DNA from 3 places in the Ruegeria sp. AM7 genome. Region 3 is predicted to be linked to each of the others. Evidence: riboswitches for the same ligand, from Rfam matches in the RefSeq annotation. Region 3 holds a riboswitch; each other region holds the start of a gene.

Region 1 (2,197 bases), 1.9 Mb from region 3:
CATATCTGCTCTGTCGGATTCGGGTTCCGATGCAGCGTAGAGACCCCCGCCGCCCGCGTCCACCGCCGCCTTGGGGGAAATTCGGTTTGCAGGTCAGTTTGCACGGCATAGAAGCTATGTGAAAAGGAGGGCGGGGATGGAGCCATTTGCAATTCACGCGGTCGCGGTCGGGGCTGGTTATGTCGCGCTGGCGCCGCTGCCGGGGCGCGCGGGGGAATATGCGCGGGATTTGGATGTTATCCGCCGCTGGCGGCCCGATCTTGTGATCTCAATGACCACAAGCTCCGAGATGGCGAAGGCCGGGGCGGGAACACTGGGGGATGACCTGCGGGCCGAGGGCATAAGCTGGACGCACCTGCCGATTGTGGATTTTGGCGCGCCGTCGCCGGACACCGAGGCCGCGTGGCCCCGGATCAGCCAGTCTGCCGCGCATATTCTAGCGCGTGGAGGGCGGGTGCTGGTGCATTGCCGGGGCGGGTGCGGGCGGTCGGGGATGATCGCCCTGCGGCTGATGGTAGAACAAGGTATGGCACCCGACGCGGCGTTGCGTCGCTTGCGCTTCGTGCGGCCCTGTGCGGTTGAAACCGATGGGCAGATGCGCTGGGCCAGCCGCGCGCCGGGCTGAGCTACAGCGCCAGATGCTGCTGGGGCTGTGCTGGTTGCGCCGGGGCCAGCTCTGACACTTCAAGCATGGCACAGGGCGGCGCAGGCAACAGGCCGGTCGGACGGGCCGCAGCATCGGGGCCGAACAGCATATCCGCATAACCGTCCAACGCGTCCAGCGAGGCGTCCGTGCTGGTGCCGCAGAAGATGCGAATTTGATCTTTCTGGGCGCGGAATCGGGCGATGCAGCCCTGTGGGCAATGGCCCAGCTCTCCGCTGCCGTCCAACGCGAACTCGTCCGACGTGGCTGGTACTGCGGTTTCCATCGCTTGCACAACAGCTCGTGCCATCTGCGCCAGAGCCGGGCAGGTCTTGCCGGTTTTCTGACATAGGGTTGCACTGAATTGGTGCGTTTTTGTCTTCCAGATCATAATGCGCCCTCCGCGCGGGGAACGGGGCATGGATCAGGTGTGACAGCGCGCTGACAATCCCGCCCGGACACCCCGCCCGAGTTACAGTTTTGCTTTGATGGCAGGTCTCCTGACTTGCGGGTCATCGCGTTGCCGACCTTCCCAGCCTTGCGGGCCAGTGGTATTTAGGCATTGCTTACCGCTTACAGTTGCGGGGGCAGTCGCGGCATTGGATCGTTCCGGCATGACCGGGCAGAACCGCACCGTGTTCCCTTTTCATCCTGTCCCGACACGGGACAAGAACCATCACGCCATCGCTAGCGGCTGAGCGGGCTTTGAGTCAAGCGGGCGCGCGCGCAAAGTGGACGTTTGGTCATCTTGATGCGCCCTTGACTCAGCCCGGCCAAAGAAGTGGGGATAAGGGGTGAACCGAACAGTTCAGATCAGGTGAGCAACGCTATGCTGGATGATACACCCCCCGTCCTGACCGAGGATTTTCGGTTTTCTGCCGGTTCGGCAATGCTGTCGGCGCGCCTGTACCGGCCCGTGACTGATCCCAAAGTCGCCGTGGTTATACATGGTGCGACCGGTGTCCCGAGGGATTACTATCAGCATTTCGCACATTGGCTGGCAGCGGATCAGAGGATCGCCTGCCTGACCTACGACTATCGCGACTTTGGCCACTCACTAACCGGACCACTGCAGGAATCGCGGGTAAAGATGGCGGATTGGGCGCTGACCGACATGCCTGCCGCCAGAGCGGAAATGCGCCAGCGTTACCCACACGCAGAACACTGGAGCATAGGGCACTCGGTCGGAGGGATGTTGGGGCCAATACAACCTGATATCGACCATATAGATCGCATGATCTGTGTGTGTTCGGGGCTGGTGACAATCAGTGATCACCCTTGGCCTTATCGCGCGCTGGCGTCCTTGTTCTGGTATGGACATGTTCCGCTGGCGGTAAAAACAGTTGGATACCTGCCAGGAAAAGCAGTGGGATTTGGGGCCGACCTGCCTGCATCGGTTTATTGGCAGTGGCGCAAGTGGTGCACGGCACCCCAAAATTATCTGCCTGAAATCGGAAAAACGCTGCCAGCTGCAACCTGGGCAGACAAAGGCAAACCGGTCGATCTGTTCACTTTCGAGGACGACCAGATGGTTCCGCCCGAAGCCGTTTGGCG
Region 2 (2,197 bases), on a different contig from region 3:
CCGCAAAACCTCAGCAGCGGGTTATCAATCGCCGAATCGTGACTAACGCGTCTGCGGATATGAGATGATCGACAGGTAGCGGGCTGGCAGTTTGCGCAGCACCTCGGGTCCATGCGGTGCGTCCGCATCAAAGAACAACGTATCCCCCGGCTCGAGCAGATAAATTTGATCGCCGTGTCTGTAATCGACTTCGCCTTCAAGCATGTAGAGCATTTCAATTCCGTCATGCTGGAACGTCGGGAAAGTGTCGGACTTTTCCGTCAGCGTGATCAGATAGGGTTCAACCACAACACCGCTGGCATTAGACCCCATATGACCCAAAAGGCTGTATTGATGGCCTGCGCGTGTCCCGGCCCTCTCTGTTTCAACGCCCTTTCCCGCTTTGGTGTGGGTTGCGTTTCGGGTTTCTTCAAATCTGCGGAAAAATGCAGTGATCGGCGTGCTTAGGGCATTGGCCAGAGATTGCAGCGTCGTCAATGAAGGCGATGTGTATCCGTTTTCGATTTTTGACAGCATACTGATGGACAACCCGGTCAGCCCCGACAATTCCGCAATTGTTACGCCCTGCTGTAACCTCAACGCGCGGATTTCCCGACCGATCGCCGTTTCGAGGTTCTTTTCACCGGGGTCCCTGACCTTGTGTGGATCCTGAGAAAACTGAGGTTTGGACCTATCGTTTGATGCTTTCACCAACCTATCCTTAACGCCTTTCGCTTCGTCGTTATCGCCTGCAATTTTCCTGAAGGGAAACATATTTTCAAAACTATATTCCTGCGCAACCTCCGGTGATTTGTGTTGACCGGCGATCTGATCTCGGGCAGTGACGCATTTGATGGTTCCCTGGGGCATGCTCCAGCGGTGAAAAGGGAATACGGTGAGGTTTAAGTGCCAAGTCCGTAACTGCCCCCGCAACTGTAGGCGGTGAGCGAAGCCAATATCCCACTGACATGAATAATGTCGGGAAGGGTGGCCAAGCCTCGACCCGCAAGTCAGGAGACCTGCCATCGCAACCGAAACCAACCCGGGGCGGGGCGTCCTGGAAGGAGGCTTGATGGTACCTCGTATGCCTTTACGCGCGACCGCGTTTCAGTACGGCCCCAGTGGCCGTGGAACAGGCGCTTGATGGCCGAGCCCACTGATCATTTTCTTCTGATCTGCGCGACCTGTCAGGGTCTGGAGGCAGCGCAGCACATTGCGGATGCCTTGTGCCCTGAATTGCCTGAGGGTTTCGCAGTGCGCACAGTAGATTGTATGGCTGGATGCGATCACCCGGTCACTGTCGGATTTCAGGCCCTGGGAAAAGCCCAATACCTGTTTGGTGATATCGGCACCGAGCAGGAGCTGAATGCTCTTGCCCAATTCGCCACACAATACCTGGGCAGCGCAACTGGTTGGACAAAGGCCACAGACAGGCCTGCGCCTCTGATAAGCAAGACATTGGCGCGCATGCCGGCGTTGGCTGTTCGAGGAGCTCGATGATGAGCAGACCCTTCCTGCAGGCGCGTGGTGTAGCCTACTATTCTTTTCACGGTGACGTTCTGTTGCAGGACATCTCGTTCGATCTGGAAGAGGGGTCGGTTCTGGCCATTGCCGGTCCGAATGGCGCTGGCAAAACCACTCTGCTGAACTTACTATGTGGCGCTGAAGCTCTGTCTGAAGGCGACGTTCTGGTGCAAGAGCAGAGCTTGAAGACATTGTCAGCGACGGAGCGCGCCCGAAAAATTGCCGTCGTTAGTCAGCAGGAATATCCCGATGGGCGGTTGCATCTGCGTGACTATGTGGCACTTGGGCAAATTCCAATTCGCTCGGACCGCTCCTCTGAAGATCACGCAAACGACTTGACGCGAATTCTGGACCTGACCGGCCTTTTGGAGCTTGCCGACAAGCGCATGGCAGTGTTGTCGGGTGGCGAACGTCAGCGCGCCCATATCGCGCGTGCGCTGGCACAGAACCCTACACTTTTGTTTTTGGACGAGCCGACGAACCATTTGGATCCCGACGCCAAAGGGCGGATGTTGTCGCTGGTCGCTGGACTGGGGATAACCGTCATAATGATTGTCCATGACATTGTCATGATCCCCGAATTCGCCACCCATGTCGCGTTGATGAAATCTACCCGGCTGACCGGCTTTGGCCCTGTTTCCGAGGTCCTGACGACTCAACATGTGCGCGACACGTTCGGCGTCGACTACTTATT
Region 3 (2,197 bases):
GCGGCGATGATCTCTTTGGCTTTGGCGACACCTTCGGGGCCGGCCAGATCGGGCTTGGTCAGCAGGATGATGTCGGCGCAGGATATCTGATCCTCGAACACCTCGGACAGTGGAGTCTCGTGGTCGATGGAATCGTCGGCCATGCGCTGGGCATCCACCGCTTCGACATTAGGGGCAAAGCGACCGGCGGCCACGGCCTCGGCATCGGCCAGCGCGATCACGCCGTCCACGGTGATTTTCGACCGGATATCGGGCCAGTCGAACGCCTTGAGCAGCGGTTTGGGCAGGGCCAAACCGGATGTTTCGATCAGGATATGCTCGGGGCGCGGCTCCAGCGCCATCAGCGCCTCGATCGTGGGGATGAAATCATCGGCCACGGTGCAGCAGATACAGCCATTGGCCAGTTCCATGATGTTCTCCGCCGGACAATCGGGGATGGCACAGGATTTCAGGATATCGCCGTCCACGCCGACATCGCCGAACTCGTTGACCACCACGGCCAGACGCTTGCCCTGCGGGTTCTGCATCAGGTGTCGCACCAGCGTGGTCTTGCCCGAACCAAGAAAGCCGGTAATCACAGTAACGGGAAGTTTTTCCAAAGTGGACATGTCAGGCTCCAATCGGGGGAATGCGCGAGGCGCAGTTTTTGCGGAAATGTTCGGGGCGCTCGCGCCATTTGACCAGACCGTCTTCGGTGGCCAGATATTTGGTCGCGCCGTCGACGATGACGTCGACATGATCGACCTCGTTCAGGTTCTCATAAACAAAGGTCCAGCGCTCGGGCCCGCCGCGCAGCACGATGGAGCAGCCCTGATCGCAATTCGACAGGCATTCGACGGCCTTCAGCGCCACGCCCTCGGGCAGTTCGGCCTGTTCCAACGCCTTGTGCAGCAACGTGCCGGGGCGCTGGGCGTCATCTTCAACAGGCAGGCCGCGGCGGCAGGTGGTGCAAACCAGCAGCTCGACCGGAGCGGTTTCGGTCATGTCTCTCATCCCCCTAAATCCTCATCGTGGGGGACGGGGTTTCATGCGGGTCGTGCGTGACCCGGCACCGGAACACCCCGTCCGGTTTCAATCGCGGGTGCTGGCAGGTCTCCCGGCTTGCGGATTTCAGGGCGGTTGCCCTGTCGGATGACCCGCCTTCCCGGCCTTGCTGGCCAGTGGCTTGGGCACCCTCTCCGGTCACGGTCGCGGGGGCGGCTGCGTTTGACGGATGACCCGCTGACGCATTCCCTTTTCATCCATCTGCAGATGGACACCAACGGATCGGACATGCGGCACCGGGCAGGCCCTTGTCAAGCGAGTCGCAAACATCTTTCGCACCTCGGGTTAAAAGCGACCTGACAGCGTCGCTGGGCGGCATGACTTTGGGTGGGGCGGCATGGTGCCATGAACAAAACGACGCCAAAAAAGGAGGTGTATCGCATGAAGGTGGGCTTTATCGGCTTGGGCAATGTGGGCGGCAAACTGTCAGGGTCTTTGCTGCGCAACGGGATCGAACTGACGGTACATGATTTGAACTCTGACCTCGTCGACGGCTTCGTGGCACAGGGGGCCAAGGCCGCCGAAAGCCCGGCCCAGCTGATGCGCGATTGCGACGCGGTTATTACCTGCCTGCCATCGCCTGCCGCTTCGGACGCGGTGATGCAGGAGATGCTGCCTGAGGTCAGCCCCGGCAAAATCTGGATGGAGATGTCCACTACTGATGAAGCCGAAGTCAAGCGACTTGGCGCCCAGGTGATCGAGCGCGGCGGCGCAGCGGTAGACTGTCCTGTATCGGGTGGCTGTCATCGCGCCGCGACGGGCAATATCTCGATCTTCGCGGGCTGCGACCGGGCCACATTCGAGCGCATACTGCCCTTTCTGACCACCATGGGCCGACGGGTTCTGCATACCGGTGACCTAGGGACCGCTTCGGTGTTGAAAGTGCTGACCAATTACCTCGCCACCGCCAACCTGATCACCTGCGCAGAAGCACTTGTGACCGCCAAAGCCGCCGGGATGGATCTGAACACCACATACGAGGCAATCAAGATCTCATCCGGGACATCCTTCGTGCATGAAACCGAAAGCCAAGTCATTCTGAACGGCTCGCGGGACATTTCGTTCACGATGGATTTGGTGAAAAAGGACATTGGCCTGTTTCAGGATGTGGCGGACCGGGCGGGGGTGCCGCTCGAGATCAACCCGGTGATGA

The links. A riboswitch is a leader RNA that binds a small molecule or an ion and turns the genes downstream of it on or off. The one in region 3 is predicted to bind cobalamin.
Region 1: another riboswitch for cobalamin. It lies ahead of ACR3EG_RS17200 (hypothetical protein); the one in region 3 lies ahead of ACR3EG_RS07515 (DUF1636 family protein).
Region 2: another riboswitch for cobalamin. It lies ahead of ACR3EG_RS02355 (DUF1636 family protein); the one in region 3 lies ahead of ACR3EG_RS07515 (DUF1636 family protein).

The regions. Positions count from the first base shown of each region.
Region 1 covers NZ_JBQFJE010000003.1:2,644,714-2,646,910, reverse strand. Annotated here, with positions in the region: gene ACR3EG_RS17210 (DNA polymerase III subunit gamma/tau) at 1-3, opposite strand, end outside; gene ACR3EG_RS17205 (protein-tyrosine phosphatase family protein) at 137-625, shown strand; gene ACR3EG_RS17200 (hypothetical protein) at 627-1,034, opposite strand; cobalamin riboswitch at 1,117-1,336, opposite strand; gene ACR3EG_RS17195 (alpha/beta hydrolase family protein) at 1,473-2,197, shown strand, end outside.
Region 2 covers NZ_JBQFJE010000001.1:545,455-547,651, reverse strand. Annotated here, with positions in the region: gene ACR3EG_RS02360 (helix-turn-helix domain-containing protein) at 43-690, opposite strand; cobalamin riboswitch at 817-1,020, shown strand; gene ACR3EG_RS02355 (DUF1636 family protein) at 1,123-1,479, shown strand; gene ACR3EG_RS02350 (ABC transporter ATP-binding protein) at 1,479-2,197, shown strand, end outside.
Region 3 covers NZ_JBQFJE010000003.1:763,689-765,885, forward strand. Annotated here, with positions in the region: gene cobW (cobalamin biosynthesis protein CobW) at 1-608, opposite strand, end outside; gene ACR3EG_RS07515 (DUF1636 family protein) at 610-984, opposite strand; cobalamin riboswitch at 1,070-1,278, opposite strand; gene ACR3EG_RS07520 (NAD(P)-dependent oxidoreductase) at 1,390-2,197, shown strand, end outside.